DNA from 2 places in the Streptomyces sp. NPDC001222 genome. Region 2 is predicted to be linked to the other one. Evidence: riboswitches for the same ligand, from Rfam matches in the RefSeq annotation. Region 2 holds a riboswitch; the other holds the start of a gene.
The links. Region 2 has a riboswitch for guanidine ahead of ACFY2Z_RS25325 (MBL fold metallo-hydrolase). Riboswitches for the same ligand answer to the same signal wherever they lie in the genome.

Region 1: another riboswitch for guanidine. It lies ahead of ACFY2Z_RS15655 (DMT family transporter); the one in region 2 lies ahead of ACFY2Z_RS25325 (MBL fold metallo-hydrolase).

What each region holds. Positions count from the first base shown of each region.
Region 1 covers NZ_JBIAXT010000009.1:200,472-208,607, forward strand. Annotated here, with positions in the region: gene ACFY2Z_RS15650 (transglycosylase domain-containing protein) at 1-2,381, shown strand, start outside; gene ACFY2Z_RS15655 (DMT family transporter) at 2,427-2,747, opposite strand; guanidine-III (ykkC-III) riboswitch at 2,781-2,839, opposite strand; gene ACFY2Z_RS15660 (co-chaperone GroES) at 2,961-3,263, opposite strand; gene ACFY2Z_RS15665 (DUF3618 domain-containing protein) at 3,346-3,684, opposite strand; gene bcp (thioredoxin-dependent thiol peroxidase) at 3,850-4,317, shown strand; gene ACFY2Z_RS15675 (HNH endonuclease) at 4,718-5,737, shown strand; tRNA gene ACFY2Z_RS15680 (tRNA-Leu) at 5,780-5,864, shown strand; gene rdgB (RdgB/HAM1 family non-canonical purine NTP pyrophosphatase) at 5,926-6,528, opposite strand; gene ACFY2Z_RS15690 (hypothetical protein) at 6,579-6,980, opposite strand; gene rph (ribonuclease PH) at 7,148-7,879, opposite strand; gene ACFY2Z_RS15700 (glucose PTS transporter subunit EIIB) at 7,976-8,136, opposite strand, start outside.
Region 2 covers NZ_JBIAXT010000020.1:99,675-107,810, forward strand. Annotated here, with positions in the region: gene ACFY2Z_RS25295 (hypothetical protein) at 1-259, shown strand, start outside; gene kdpA (potassium-transporting ATPase subunit KdpA) at 401-2,050, opposite strand; gene ACFY2Z_RS25305 (potassium-transporting ATPase subunit C) at 2,056-2,943, opposite strand; gene kdpB (potassium-transporting ATPase subunit KdpB) at 2,955-5,120, opposite strand; gene kdpF (K(+)-transporting ATPase subunit F) at 5,120-5,209, opposite strand; gene ACFY2Z_RS25320 (SAV_915 family protein) at 5,309-5,644, opposite strand; guanidine-III (ykkC-III) riboswitch at 5,978-6,047, shown strand; gene ACFY2Z_RS25325 (MBL fold metallo-hydrolase) at 6,060-6,932, shown strand; gene ACFY2Z_RS25330 (sugar kinase) at 6,969-7,964, opposite strand; gene ACFY2Z_RS25335 (SMP-30/gluconolactonase/LRE family protein) at 7,961-8,136, opposite strand, start outside.

The DNA.
Region 1 (8,136 bases), on a different contig from region 2:
AGCCCGCGGCTCCGAGCGCGCAGGCCGGGTCCGGCGGGCAGGCGAAGCGGCCGAGGCGCACGGGATGGCGTCGGCTGTTCCCCACCTGGCGGATGGTGCTCGGCACCTTCGTGGTCGGGATCCTGCTGCTCATCGGCCTGTTCGCGCTGGGCTACTCCATGGTGAAGATCCCGCCGGCCAACGCGCTCGCGACCAAGCAGAGCAATGTCTACCTGTACGCGGACGGCACCGAGATCGCCCGCGACGGCAAGGTCAACCGCGAGAACGTCGGCCTCGCCCAGATCTCCAAGGACGCCCAGCACGCCGTGCTCGCCGCCGAGGACCGCGACTTCTACACCGAGTCCGCCGTCGACCCCAAGGCGATGGTCCGCGCCGGCTGGAACACCGCCACCGGCAAGGGCAAGCAGTCCGGCTCCACGATCACCCAGCAGTACGTCAAGAACTACTACCTGGGCCAGGAACAGACCGTCACCCGCAAGGTGAAGGAGTTCTTCATCTCGATCAAGCTGGACCGCGAGAAGAGCAAGAACGACATCCTCGAGGGCTACCTCAACACCAGCTTCTTCGGCCGCAACGCCTACGGCATCCAGGCCGCCGCCCGCGCCTACTACGGCGTGGACGCCATGTCCCTCGACCCGGCCAAGGGCGCCTACCTCGCCGCGCTGCTCAACGCGCCCAGCGAGTACGACGTCGTCGCGCACCCGGAGAACAAGGGCGCGGCCGAGGCCCGCTGGAACTACGTCCTCGACGGCATGGTCAAGAAGGGCTGGCTCAGCAGCTCCCAGCGCGCCGGCATGAAGTTCCCCATGCCCAAGGAGGCCAACGTCTCCACCGGCCTGTCCGGCCAGCGCGGCTACCTCCTCGACGCGATCAAGGACTATCTGCAGGAGAACAAGATCGTCGACGCGGACCAGCTCGCCGCCGGCGGCTACCGCATCACCACCACCCTGCAGAAGAGCAAGCAGGACGCCTTCGTCAACGCGGTGAACGACCAGGTGATGTCCAAGCTGGACAAGAAGAACCGCAAGGTCGACACCTACGTCCGCGCGGGCGGCGCGGCCGTCGATCCGCACACCGGCAAGATCCTCGCCATGTACGGCGGCATCGACTACGTGAAGCAGTACACGAACAACGCCACGCGCGGCGACTTCCAGGTGGGCTCCACCTTCAAGCCGTTCGTGTTCACCTCCGCCGTGGAGAACAACTCCCGGACCCAGGACGGCCGCCCCATCTCGCCCAACACGATCTACGACGGCACCAACAAGCGTCCGGTCCAGGGCTGGTCCGGCGGCGTGTACGCCCCCGAGAACGAGGACAGCCACTCCTACGGCGACATCACCGTGCGCGACGCCACCGACAAGTCGGTCAACGCGGTGTACGCGCAGATGGCCGTGGACGTCGGCCCGGCCAGGATCAAGCAGACCGCGGTCGACCTCGGCATCCCGTCCGGCACCAAGGACCTGAACCCCTACCCGTCCATCGCGCTCGGCACGGCCACCGCGAGCGTCCTGGACATGGCGGAGGCGTACGCGACGCTCGCCAACCACGGCGAGCGCGGCACGTACACCCTGGTCGACAAGATCACCAAGGACGGCGACGACGTCGGCGGGCTGCCCGAGCAGAAGACCGAGCAGGCCGTCAGCCGCGAGGCCGCCGACACCACCACCTCGGTCCTGCAGAGCGTCGTCCAGAACGGCACGGCGACCAGCGCCCTGGCCGCGGGCCGCCCGGCCGCCGGCAAGACCGGCACCGCGGAGGAGGACACGGCGGCCTGGTTCGCGGGCTACACCCCCGACCTCGCCACGGTGGTCTCCGTGATGGGCCAGGACCCGGTGACGGCCGCCCACAAGCCGCTGTACGGCGCGATGGGCCTGGCCCGTGTCAACGGCGGCGGCGCGCCCGCGCAGATCTGGGCGCAGTTCACCAAGGAAGCGCTGCAGGGCAAGCCGATCAAGAACTTCGACCTCCAGCTCCAGGCCGGCGCCGACCAGACCCTGGAGCCCTCCACGAGCCCCTCGGACCAGCCGACCGGCACCACCGGCGCCCAGGACAACGGCGGCACGACCGGCGACCAGAGCACCCAGGGGCAGGACCAGGGGCAGACCCAGGGCCAGAGCGACGGCGGCACCACCGGCACCGGCGGCCCGACCGACCCCGGCGGCACCACCGGAACCGGCGGAACGACGGGCGCCGGCGGAACCGGCACGGGCGGCGGCACGGACACCGGCGGCGCCACCGGGGCCGGCGGAACGACGGGCACGGGCGGCACCACGGGCGCGGGCGGCACGACCGGCGACGGGGGCACGACCGGGACCGGCGGGACGACCGGCGACGGCGGAGCGACCGGGCCGGGCGGCCCGGCGGGCGGCGTGGGGTTCTGAGCGCGGCGGCCGGGCGGTCGTGACCGCCCGGCGGGCGGCGCGGGGTCAGGGACCCGAGGTCGCCTTCAGCCCCACCACGGCCACCAGCAGCAGCGCCACGAAGAAGATCCGCGCGGCGGTCGCGGGCTCACCGAGCACGGTCATGCCCAGCACCGCCGCCCCGGCCGCCCCGATGCCCACCCAGACGCCGTACGCCGTACCGATGGGCAGGGACCGCGCGGCGTACGACAGCAGAAGCATGCTGGCGACGATGCCCGCGCCGGTGCCCAGGCTCGGCCAGAGGCGGGTGAATCCGTCGGTGTACTTCATGCCGACCGACCAGCCGACCTCGAGCAGGCCGGCGAGGACGAGCAGGACCCACGCCATGGGGGCACCTCCGTGTTCCGATGATCAACAGGGGGTGCGTCGTCTTTGCGGTCCCGGTACGGCGCGTCTCGTCGGGTCCCTCGCGGGTCCGTCCAACGTAGCAAAGGACAGGCAAAAAGGGCTGGTGACAACGGTCACCAGCCCCTTCTCGCGCGGATCGCGCCGATCGCGCGAGCCTGGCGGGCCTGCGCGGATTCGCGGGCCCGCGCGGCCCTACAGGTAGAGCCCCGTGGAGTCCTCCGACCCCTCGAAGCGGTCCGCGGCCACGGCGTGCAGATCGCGTTCACGCATCAGCACGTACGCGGTCCCGCGCACCTCGACCTCGGCCCGGTCCTCCGGGTCGTACAGGACCCGGTCGCCCGGCTCCACGGTCCGTACGTTCTGCCCGACCGCGACGACCTCGGCCCAGGCGAGGCGCCGGCCGACGGCCGCCGTCGCGGGGATCAGGATGCCGCCGCCGGAGCGGCGCTCGCCCTCGGCGGTGTCCTGCCGCACCAGCACGCGGTCGTGCAGCATCCGGATGGGCAGCTTGTCGTGGTGGTTCTTCTCGCTCACGCCCCGAACCTACCTGTCTCCGACGGCTTCGTGCGCGGCCGGGTCAGCGCTTGCGCCGACGGGAACCGAGGGCCAGCAGGCCCACGACCCCGACCACGACCAGCGCCACGGGCACGATGCGCTCCAGGCGCGGCGCGCCGTCCTCCGTGACCATCTGGCTCTTCACCTCGCCGACGACCCGGTTGGCGCGGACGTACGCACGGCCGAGCGTGTTGTCGACATGGGAGACGACCTTGGCCTTGGCGTCCCCGACGATCGTCTTCGGGTGCACCCGGACGCCGATCTCGTCGAGCGTCTCGGCCAGCGTTTCGCGGCGGCGCTTGATGTCCGCCTCGATCTCCGCCGGAGTTCTGGTGTCCGGTGTGCTCGACGTGTCCGCCACCGCGTTTCCTCCGTGGTCGTTTGCGACGTGTTCCGTGCAATTCCTGCGTCTGTGGTCGACAGTCTGTCAGTTCCTCGCCGAACGCACCCAACGGCACCCCTCTGGACCCGCCGGACGCGGATTAGGCTCGTCGGGTAACCGCCCCCTGTCTGTGAGGTAACGACGATGAGCGAGCGACTGCAGCCCGGCGACACCGCCCCCGCCTTCACCCTGCCGGACGCCGACGGCAACGAGGTCTCTCTGGCCGACCACAAGGGCCGCAAGGTCATCGTGTACTTCTACCCCGCCGCGCTCACCCCAGGCTGCACCAAGCAGGCGTGCGACTTCACGGACAACCTGGAGCTGCTGGCGGGCGCCGGCTACGACGTCATCGGCATCTCGCCCGACAAGCCGGAGAAGCTCGCGAAGTTCCGTGAGAAGGAGGACCTGAAGGTCACCCTGCTCGCCGACCCGGACAAGAAGGTGCTGGAGGCCTACGGCGCGTTCGGCGAGAAGAAGCTGTACGGCAAGACGGTCGTCGGCGTCATCCGCTCCACGGTGATCGTGGACGAGGAGGGAAGGGTCGAGCGAGCCCTGTACAACGTGAAGGCGACGGGCCACGTAGCGAAGATCATCAAGGACCTGGGCGTCTAGGGCCTGTCGTCACACTCCAGCCTGGCCTGCGACGCCATGCAGGCTCCCCCACGCTCGGTTATCGCTCGCGCGGGCGGTGCCCCCACCGCCGCACCGGGCGAAACCCCACGTACCTCCAGTACGAGGGCTTCCGGCCCGGCACTCCCCCGAGCTCTTCGAGCGGGGGGACCCCCAGAGCACGCACCTGACGCCGCAGGGCCGCCCTCCGGGCGACGACGCGAGTTCGACGACAGGCCCTGGGACCCCGGGGACCGGGAGTCCAGGGACCCCACCTTCCCCGAGCGGCTCGTACCTACCCTCCCGGTACGGGCCGCTCCGCACACCGGGCGTGACTGTCCGATAAACGGTTCGTTGTTCCGCACGAGGCGGCGAACAGGCGGCCGGAAGCGGAGGGGACGTCATGACCACCGGTCCGTACGATCGAGACACGCTGGCGGCGGCCGTGGCCCGCTCCCACGGCTGGAACGACCTCATGCGCCACCTCGGACTCAAGCCGAGCGGTGGACAGCGACGCGTTCTGCAGCAACGGGTCGCCACTCACGGGATCGACACCGGCCATTTCAAGCGGCGCAGCCCCTGGCGCAGATACCCCGACACCGCGATCGCCACAGCGGCCGCGACGTCCACGACCTTGCGCGAGGTCGCGCTGAAACTCGGCGCCACCCCCGCGACCGGCACCCTCGCGCACATCCGGCGCCGCATCGCGGCAGCGGGTATCGACATCAGCCACTTCCCCGGCATCGACCGCCCGCACCCGGACCTCCCCTTCTCCGAGGACGAACTACGGGCTGCGGCCGCCTCCGCCCGGAGTGTGCGCGGGGCGGCCGAGATCCTCGGAGTTCCCGACGACGGCCGGTCGCGTGCCGCCTTGGGGCGGATGTTCCGGGAACGGAGCATCGACACGTCCCACTTCCGCGGTTCCCGCCCGGCGATCTGCGAGGACGCACTGCGCACAGCCGTGGCCGAGGCCACGAGCTACGCCGGCGTCATGCGCGCACTGGAGCTCGAGGTGAACGACACGAACCACCGGCGGGTCCGCCGCAGGGCCGCCCAACTCGGCCTGGACACGAGCCACTTCACCCGGCGCCCCTGGGCTGCCGCCCGCACGGTCCGCCGCGCGCCCGCGGCGGAGCGGGTGCTGGTGGTGCTCCCCGCCGACTCCGCGCGCCCCAACCGCGCACGGTTGCACGCGGCCCTCCAGGAGGCGGGCCTTCCCTACCGGTGCACGTCGTGCGACAACCAAGGGCAGTGGCTGGAGCAGCCCCTCACACTCCAGATCGACCACATCAACGGTGACTGGCGGGACAACCGCATCGAGAACCTGCGATACCTGTGCCCGAACTGCCATGCCCTGACGGCAACATGGTGCCGCCGGAAGGGCGGGCGCACCGCGAGGCGGCCAGACTCCCCCGTACACTGAACGACACGAAGCGGCACAGGAAGATTAAATGTCCGTTTTGGGGCGGTCGTGGCGAAATAGGCGATACGCGCGGGTTTTAGGTGCCCGTGGGAGAAATCCCGTGTGGGTTCGAGTCCCACCGACCGCACGCAGACATGAGGAAGGCCCGGTCCGGACGATCCGACCGGGCCTTCACTGCGTCATCGGGCTCAGCCCAGCAGTTCCCGTACCACCGGTACCAGGGCGCGGAACGCCTTGCCCCGGTGGCTGATCGCGTTCTTCTCCGCGGGGGTCAGCTCCGCGCAGGTGCGTGTCTCGCCCTCGGGCTGGAGGATCGGGTCGTAGCCGAAGCCGTTCGTGCCGGACGGGGTGTGGCGGAGCGTGCCCGGCAGCCGGCCCTCGACCACGCGCTCGGTGCCGTCCGGCAGGGCCAGGGCTGCGGCGCAGGCGAAGTGGGCGGCCCGGTGGGGGGCGTCGATGTCGGCGAGCTGGGCGAGGAGCAGCTCCAGGTTGGCCTGGTCGTCGCCGTGCCGGCCCGCCCAGCGGGCGGAGAAGATGCCGGGGGCGCCGCCCAGGACGTCCACGCAGAGGCCGGAGTCGTCGGCCACGGCCGGCAGGCCCGTCGCCCGGGCCAGGGCGTGGGCCTTGAGCAGGGCGTTCTCGGCGAAGGTGACGCCCGTTTCCTTGACGTCGGGGATGTCGGGGTAGGCGTCCGCGCCGACGAGGTCGTGCGGGAGGCCCGCTTCGGCGAGGATCGCCCTGAGTTCGGTGATCTTTCCGGCGTTACGGGTGGCGAGGATCAGGCGGGTCATGCCGTCCAGTATCCGTGCGGTGGCGGCGCCGCTTCGCCACCCCCGGCTTCTCAGGACGAGGTGCAGACCTTCGTCAGTTCTCCGGCCGCGTCCGTGACCGGGCCGACGTCGGGGGTCGTGTCGCCGTTCTTGAGGGCGTCGCGGACGTTGCCCACGGCCTTGCGGACGTGGTCGACCGCCTTGTCGAGGTCGAGGTCGTCCGTCTTGTCGCCGATCTTGTCGAGGTTGCTCTCGATGGAGTTGAGGGAGGCGTCCGCCTGGCTCGGGTCGTTCGCCGCGCTCTCGACCGCCTGCTGGAGGTCGGTGACGCCGTCGGCTATCGCGTCGGCGGTCTGCACGCAGTCGATCGCCTTGCCGACGGCGTCGCAGCCCGCGCTCGCGCCCATGGCGGCGAGGACGGCGACGGCGGCGAACGCGGCGGCGGTGCGGCGACGGTGGTGGCGCGCGGCCATGGAAGGGTCCCTCCCCGTTGACGGTGCCGCGCTCCCCCACGGAGGCACCGGCCGGTCCGGCGCGTCCTACGCCGGGCCGGGCGTACGGGGCCGAGGGCGGGGCGCGGTTTGTCCCCGGCGCCCCACCGCGTCGGCTGTGCGGCTACCCCAGAGAACGCCGGACGGCGCTACTCGGTTGCCTCGATGGCCGCACGCTGGATCGCCGTGAGCCGGCCGCAGCCCGCGGCGGCGAGGTCGAGGAGGGCGTTGAGTTCCTCGCGGTCGAACGGCGTCGCCTCGGCCGTGCCCTGGACCTCGACGAATCGGCCGTCGCCGGTGCAGACGACGTTCATGTCGGTCTCGGCCCTGACGTCCTCCTCGTAGCAGAGGTCGAGGAGGGGGACGCCGCCCACGATGCCGACGGAGACGGCGGAGACGGTGCCGGTCAGCGGCTGCCGGCCGGCCTTGACCAGCTTCTTGCGCTGGGCGAAGGCCACGGCGTCGGCCAGTGCCACATAGGCGCCGGTGATCGCGGCGGTGCGGGTGCCGCCGTCCGCCTGGAGGACGTCGCAGTCGAGGACGATGGTGTTCTCGCCGAGCGCCTTGTAGTCGACGACGGCGCGCAGGGAGCGGCCGATGAGGCGGCTGATCTCGTGCGTACGGCCGCCGATCTTGCCCTTGACCGACTCGCGGTCGCCGCGGGTGTTGGTGGAGCGGGGCAGCATGGCGTACTCGGCGGTGACCCAGCCCTCGCCGGTGCCCTTGCGCCAGCGCGGCACGCCCTCGGTGAGGGAGGCGGTGCAGAGGACCTTCGTGTCGCCGAAGGAGACGAGGACGGAGCCCTCGGCGTGCTTGCTCCAGCCGCGCTCGATGGTGATGGGGCGGAGCTGGTCGGGGGTTCGGCCGTCGATTCGAGACATGGGCCCGAGCCTATCCGTACACGGGGAAGGGGCCCCTCCCGCGGTGGAAAGGGCCCCTTCCGGGTGAGTGCCGGACCGTTTCGGTCCCGGGCGGCCTCACATCATGTCTTCGATCTCCGCGGCGATCGGGTCGGCGTCGGTGCCGATGACGACCTGGATGGCGCTGCCCATCTTGACGACGCCGTGGGCGCCGGCGGCCTTGAGGGCGGCCTCGTCGACCAGCGAGGGGTCGTTGACCTCGGTGCGGAGGCGGGTGA
Region 2 (8,136 bases):
CGATGCGCTGGCAGCCGTGCGGAAGTACGACGGCGTCTCCTGCCATCTCGTCCTGCGGGACGTCCACGGCCACCGCATGCAACTCGATCCCCGCGTCCTCGTGGCCAACCCCCTGCTCTGGCACCTGCTCGACACGGGTGTCCGCCGCTCCCTGGAGCGCGGAACGCTGCGGCACGGTGCGGACGTACTGGAACGGCTGGGCCGGCGCATCGACGACGAGGCGATGGAGGCGGTGCTCCGGGCGTCGGGGCTTTCCTGATCTCGCGAGTCCCACAAAGGCAGCGGCCGGGCGCATGACACTGGTGTCCTCCGCCCGGCGTTTGCGTGCGCCAGGGTGTGAGCCCGGTCGGGTCGGCCGGTGTGAGTGAGGGAGGGCCGACCCGACCGGGAGTCAGGGACGCTAGAGCAGCCCCTCCGCCAGCGGCCCCAGGGAGAGGGCCGGCAGGAAGTTGAGCAGCGCCAGGATGAGGGCGGCTCCGGTGGCCAGGGCCACGAAGTTGACGCCGCGGGCCTGGAGGGTGCCGACCGTGACCACCCCCGGCTGCCGGCGGGCCAGCCGTCCGGCGAGGGCGAGCAGGAACACCATCGGGACGTATCGGCCGATCAGCATCGCCGCGGTCATGAGCAGGTTGTGGAAGTCGGTGGCGCCGTTGAAGCCCGCCATCGCGCTGCCGTTGCTCTGGACGTTGGAGGTGTAGGCGTAGACCAGCTCGGTCAAGCCGTGCGGCCCGGGGTTGCCCATGGACGACTGGCCCTCGCCGAGGGCCACCGCGATCGCCGAGCAGCCGAGGATCGCCGTCGGGGCCACCAGTGCGTACAGGACGACGTACCGCATCTCCGGGAACCCGATCCGCTTGCGCAGGTACTCGGGGGTGCGGCCGACCATCAGGCCGCCGATGAAGACCGCGATCATCACCGCCACGATCAGGCCGTACAGTCCGCTGCCGGTGCCGCCGGGGGCTATCTCGCCGAGCATCATCGCCGACAGCAGCACCCCGCCGCCGATGCTGGAGAAGCTGTCGTACGACGCGTTCGCCGCACCGTCCGCCGAGCCGGTGGCCGCGACACCGAAGAGGGTCGAGCCGGGGATGCCGACGCGGGTCTCGGTGCCTTCGTACTGTCCGCCGACGGCTTGCGTCACCGTGCCGTTGTGGGCGCTCTGAGCGATGCTGCCGACGGCCAGGAGCAGGCCGAAGAGGATGCCGACGACCGCCAGCAGGGTCCAGGCCTGGCGCAGCGAGCCGATCATGCGGCCGTAGGTGCGGATGAACGCGGTCGGGATCAGCAGCATCAGCACGATCTCGAGGGCGTTGGTGTACGCCGTCGGGTTCTCGAAGGGGTGCGCGCTGTTGGCGTTGAAGATGCCGCCGCCGTCGCCCGACATCAGCTTCAGCGGCTCCCACGAGCCGACCGGGCCGCCGAGCAGCGTCTGCTGTCCGCCCGCGAGGGTGGTGGCGGTGTGGGCGCCGTCGAGGTTCTGCGGTACTCCCAGAGCGATCAGGACGAGGCCGAAGACGATCGACAGGGGGAGGATGATCCGGAAGGTCGTGCGAATGAGGTCGACCCAGAAGTTGCCGAGGCGATCGGTGTCGCGGCGCACGAGCCCCCGGATGAGGGCGAGCGCGGCGCAGATGCCGACGGCCGCCGAGGCGAACGCCTGGACGCCGAGGCCCGCCATCACCGCGAGATGGCCGGTGGTGGACTCGCCGGCGTAGTTCTGCCAGCTGGTGTTGGTGGTGAAGCTGACCGCGGTGTGCAGCGCCAGCCGCCACGGCATGCCCGCGTGACCGGTGGACCAGGGCAGCTCGGCCTGGAGGGTGAAGAGGGCGAAGAGCGCGGCGATACCCGCCAGGCTGAAGGCCAGCAGGGCGAACAGATAGTGCCGCCAGTCCTGTTCGCTGTCCGGGTCGATGCCGCAGACCTTGTACAGAACGCGTTCGGCACGCTTGTGGGGGCCGCCGTCGAGGGCGCGCGCCATGTAGTCGCCGAGCGGGACATGGAGTCCGACGACGACCGCGAGGATCAGGGTGGCCTGGAGCCAGCCGTACATGGTGTTCAGGCCCCCTTCACGGGCTGGGTGCGGTCGAGGGCTGCGTTCAGCTCCACGACGTTGACGGCGGGTTCCCCGAGGATGCCCAGACCGCGTCCGCTGGTGTACCGGTCGATGAGCTTGCGCACGGCCGTCTCGCTCATCCCACGGGCGTGGGCGATCCTGGGCGTCTGAAGCTCCGCGTAGGCGGGGCTGATCTGCGGGTCGAGGCCGCTGGCACTCGCGGTGACCGCGTCGGCCGGGACCGCAGGGTGCGCCGGGGCGTCACCGCGGATCGGGGTGACGAGAGCCTTGCTGTAGTCGGCGCCGGGCTTGGCGCACTCGACCGTCACCCCCTCGTACGTGGCCAGGAAGGGCTTGGCCGGGCATGCCTGGTCGAGGCTGACCACACCGGTGGCCTTCCCGGTCGTGCCGCCGTCACGGAACACGCCGAGGACCGCGCCGACTCCGTCGGCCGTGCAGTACGGGCGGGAGCCGTCGACGTGCTCCAGCTCACCCACCGCCTTGCTGCGCGAGCAGACCTGGGTGAGCAGGCTCTGCTTCCCGGAGTCGGGCTGCCCCTTGACCGGCAGGACGTCGACGGTCGACTCCGGGCCGAGGTTGCCGGCCGCCGACGCCGAGGCGTCGTAGCCGGTACCGGCGTCGGAGGGCCGGGGCTGGAAGTAGGACGGGATCGGGTCGCCCTTCTTGTCGAGGAAGGACTGCCCGATCAGCTTGCTGCCGCCCCCGGCGATCCGGGAGCCGTGGGCGTTGTCGTGCAGACCGGGGATCTGGGCGATGGCGGTCATCGCCAGCGGGTAGGCGAGTCCGAGGACCAGCGTGAGCACGATGACCACCCGGATCGCGGCCACGTGGTGGCCCACCCAGGGGTGCATTCTGGACAGAAGGTTCATGGTCGGGCCCTCTAGATCCCGGGGATGAACTGGACGACGGCGACGTCGATGGACTTGATCGCGAGGAAGGGCAGGATCAGCCCGCCCAGGCCGTAGATCCACAGATTGCGGGTGAGCAGGGCGTCGGCGCCGCTGGGCCGGTAGCGCACGCCGCGCAGGGCCAGCGGGATCAGGGCGACGATGATCACGGCGTTGAAGATGACGGCCGACAGGACCGCGGACGTCGGCGAGTGCAGCCGCATGATGTTGATCGCGTCGAGCGCCGGGTAGACCCCGCCGAACATGGCCGGGAGGATCGCGAAGTACTTGGCGATGTCATTGGCGACGGAGAACGCGGTCAACGCGCCCCGGGTGATGAGAAGTTGCTTGCCGATCTCGACGATGTCGATGATCTTCGTGGGGTCGGAGTCGAGGTCGACCATGTTGCCGGCCTCCTTGGCGGCCGACGTGCCCGTGTTCATGGCCACGCCGACATCGGCCTGCGCGAGGGCCGGCGCGTCATTGGTGCCGTCGCCGGTCATGGCGATGAGATGGCCGCCCGCCTGTTCCTTCCTGATCAGGGCGAGCTTGTCCTCCGGGGTGGCCTCGGCGAGGAAGTCGTCGACGCCCGCCTCTTCGGCGATGGCCTTCGCGGTGACCGGGTTGTCACCGGTGATCATGACCGTCCGGATGCCCATCCGGCGCAGCTCGGTGAAGCGTTCGCGCAGGCCGGGCTTGACGACGTCCTTGAGGTGGACGACACCGAGCAGTCGGGCCGGTCCGTCACCGACGCACTCGGCGACCGCGAGCGGAGTGCCGCCGGAGGCCGAGACCTGCTCCACACTGGCGTCCAGGGCCACCGGAACGGTGCCGCCGTTGTCCGCGGCCCAGCCCGCGACCGCGGAGGCCGCGCCCTTGCGCAGCCGGCGGCGGCCGGGCAGATCCACGCCGGACATACGGGTGGTGGCGGAGAAGGCCACCCACTCGGCGTCCTCGGGCGTCTCCCGCTCCAGGGAGAACTGCTCGTGCACGTACTCGACGATCGAGCGGCCCTCGGGCGTCTCGTCCGCGAGGCTCGACAGCAGTGCGGCGTCGGCGAGTTGCCGACCGGTCACCGAACCGAGCGGCAGCAGCTCGCTCGCGCGCCGGTTGCCGTAGGTGATCGTGCCCGTCTTGTCGAGCAGGAGGGTGTTGACATCGCCGGCCGCCTCGACCGCGCGTCCGGACATGGCGAGCACGTTGCGCTGCACCAGCCGGTCCATGCCCGCGATACCGATCGCGGAGAGCAGTCCGCCGATGGTCGTGGGGATCAGACAGACGAGCAGGGAGACGAGCACGATCCCGGTGACACCGTTGGCGGTGAGCGCCTGTGTGTCGTGCGCCGCCGCCATGAAGTTCTTGGAGAAGATCGCCATCGGCTGGAGCGTGAGGACCGCCACCAGGAAGACGAACGTCATCATCACCAGCAGCAGGTTCAGAGCCAGTTCGTTGGGCGTCTTCTGCCGGTCGGCGCCCTCCACCAGGGAGATCATCCGGTCCAGGAACGACTCGCCCGGGTCCTGCGTGATACGTACGACGATCCTGTCCGACAGCACGCGAGTGCCGCCGGTCACGGCCGAGCGGTCGCCGCCCGACTCGCGGATCACCGGCGCCGATTCTCCGGTGATGGCCGACTCGTCGATGCTGGCCACACCCTCGATGACGTCACCGTCGCCGGGCACCGACTGCCCGGCCTCGACGACCACGACATCACCGCGGCGCAACTCCCCTGCGCCGACGGCCTCTTCGGTGTACGCGCCCTCCGCGGCCCCCGGACGCCAGCCGGTGAGCCGTCGGGCGACGGTCTGGCGGCGCATACCGCGCAGACTGTCGGCCTGCGCGCGGCCGCGGCTCTCGGCGACGGCTTCCGCGAGACCCGCGAATACGACCGTGAGCCACAGCCAGACAGTGATCAGCCAGCCGAACGGCGACGGGTGCACGACCGCGATGCCGGTGGTCAGCGCCGCGCCGATCTCGGTGACGAACATGACCGGGTTGCGGGCCAGCGTCACCGGGTTGAGCTTGCGCAACGCGGCGGGCAGAGCGAGCCACAGTTGCTTCGGATCGAGCAGCCCGGCGCCGATCCGCCGAGTGGGGCCCGGGAGGGTGGGTTGTACGGCCTCTTCGGTTCTCTCTCTCACGGGTGCGGGCGCGCTCATCAGAAGCGCTCCGGCTGGATCAGGGCCACCACAAGGTAGGCCAGCAGGCCGATCGAGACGATCAGCCCGACAATGTTCTCGGCCGCCACAGGGACCTCACATGTCGTACGGAATGGGGATGGGTGGAACGCCTCCGGGCGAGGGCCGGGCCGTCGCCCGCCCGGAGGCGGATCAGGGGGCTTCGCCGCTCAGCCGGCGCGCAGCGCGAGCGCGGGAACGACGGGTTTCAGCGGCCGGGAGGCCCGGGCCGTGAATGCGGGATCCACCGTGACGGTGGTGACGCCGAGCAACGCGGTCAGCGCACGCAGCGCCGGCTCGGCGAGCCTGATCCATGTCTGCTCGGGCCCGAGTGCCGCGATCAGCCGGTGTTCGGAGGTGAAGCCGACGGCCGTACGGTGGCCGAGAGGTGTGCGGAAGATACGCGCCACACACCCCGATGGTCCCGGCCGGACCGGAACGAGCAGAGGCCCGGCCGGGAACCGATCAGAGGGTTCCGGGTCTTCGCCGCACGGGAGTTGTGCCATGGGATACCTCCGAGGGGACCCGTGTGGGTCCAGGTCGAACCGCTTGACGGCCCCGGACACGCGGCTGCGGGACGGGGCATCGCTGACGGTATGCCCGCCCACCCCGGTCCAGCGCCGGCTCATGACGCGATGCTGACGACTACGGAGCGGACGCTGACGTGGCACTGACACGAGCGGCGACCGGCAGCCGCGAACATCTCGTCCTCCTATGAATCGAACCGACTAGTATCGATTAAGGACTGACAAGCGCCGGCTCTGGTGCGCCACCGCCGCACCGGCCTCGCCGCCTGTCATTGCCATGATCAGTCGGCCCGGCCTCGTGGTAGCTTCGCCGCGGCGGCTCGTACCCGTGCCTGCCCCGGACGAGATGTGCGCCGTACCCGGCCTGCCAAGACGACGCACTGAAGGAGTCGTCATGGATACGGGCATGTCGTGGGTCGATTTCGCCGCAGGGATGCCCGAGCCGCGTGCGCTCGACGTCCGGTGGATCCATGGTTCGCCGTCGGCCAAGCACAACTCGGACCCGGACATCCAGGTCCACGGCTACGACGAGCACACGTTCATCCTGCGGCAGAACATGGCGGTCAACTATGAAGCGCCTTTTCTGTTTCTGCTGTTCGGCAATGATCAGGCGGTGTTGATCGACACCGGTGCCACCGCGTCCGCGGAGTACTTCCCCTTGCGCCGGACGGTCGACGAACTCGTCGCGGAGTGGCTCACCCGGAACCCCCGGGACGGATACGGCCTGCTGGTCCTGCACACCCACCCGCACGGCGACCACGTCGCGGGCGACGCCCAGTTCGCCGACCGTCCCGCCACCACGGTGGTGGCCGCGGACCGGTCCACCGCCTGGGAGTACTTCGGGTTCACCGAGGACCCCGACGCCGTGGTGCGCATCGATCTGGGCGGTCGGGTGCTGGAGTGTCTGGCCACCCCGGGTCATCACGACGCGGCGGTCACCTTCTACGACCCGTGGACCGGGTTCCTGCTCACGGGCGACACGGTCTACCCCGGCAGGCTCTACATCCAGGACCGGGCCGCCTTCACCCGGACCGTCGACCGCCTGATCGAGTTCAGCGACGGGAGGCCGGTCACCCACGTGCTCGGCTGTCATATCGAGATGACCCGTGAGCCGGGCGTGGACTACCCGATCCGTACCACCTACCAGCCCGACGAGCCCCCGCTGCAGATGACCACACGCCATCTGCGTGAGATCCGTGCGGCGCTCGCGGAGGTCGGTGACCGGCCCGCTCGACGCGCCTTTCCCGACTTCATCCTGTGCCCGTGAACCTGGTCCGCGGGCGTGCCGGGCACCGGATGACGTTCACGCGTCCGCCCGGAGCTCATCGAGCCGCTCCCACGCACCGGCCGAGAGACCGAGGAGGCGTTCGATCTCGGCCGGGTCGGGCAACGGACCGTGGTCACCGGTCACTTGGAGGGCACTGACGGCCGTGATGTGTCCTAGTCGCAGCGCGCGCACGGTGGTCGTTCCCCGGAGCAGCCCCGCCAGAAATCCGGCCGCGAAGGCGTCGCCGGCGCCGACGGGCTCGACCACCGTCGTCCGCAGGGCGGGCACCGTGCACATCCCTTCGGTGGTGAGGGCGGTCGCGGCGCGGGCGCCGTCCTTCACGACGACCGTCCGGGGACGAGGGAGCAACTCCCGTATGCCCGGCACCGTCACGTCGGCGCCCCACAGGACCTGGGCCTCGTCGAGGCCGACGAAGACTACGTCCGCCCGGTCGGCCAGCTCGCGCAGCACGGACGCGGCCGTGCCGCCCGGCCACAGGGCGGCACGGTGGTTGACGTCGAAGCTGACCGCGTACGGCCGCTCGTCCGCGGGGACGGCCAGGGCCTGCGTCACCAGGCTCCGGCAGGAGGGGGACAGCGCGGGAGTGATGCCCGTGAGGTGCAACAGCGCGGCCGTGGTCACCGGCTCCTGGTCCAGCAGCCCGGGGCCGAGCGCCGAGGCGGCCGAGCCACGTCGGTAGTAGTGGACGCGTGTTCCGCCGGGCCCCGGGTCCTTCACCAGGAGGCCGGTGGGACGGTGGGGATCGGTGCGGACCTGGGAGACATCGACCCCGGCGTTGGCGACGGTGGTGCGGACGCGGTGTCCCAGGGCATCGTCCCCCAGGGCCGAGAGCCAACTGACGGGTACCTTGTGGTCGGCGAGGTACATCGCCACGTTCGACTCCGCTCCCGCCACGGACAGGCGCAGGGTCCCGGCGTCGGCCAGCGGCCGGGGCGGGTCGGGAGTCAGGGCGGCCATGGTCTCGCCGACGCACACGACGCGTCCGGGTCGCGGACGCCACGGGGGCGTCATACGGGCTCCTGCGCGACCGGCGCGGGCAGGCGCCAGGCCGGATCGGGCCGGAACGCGGGCGTGGGCGGGCCCGGTACGTCGACCGGCACCGCGAAGACCGCGCCGTCGGACGGACCGGGTGCGGCCAGGCCCACGCGGGCCGAGGTGATGTGGAGCGTGCTGCCCCACAGGC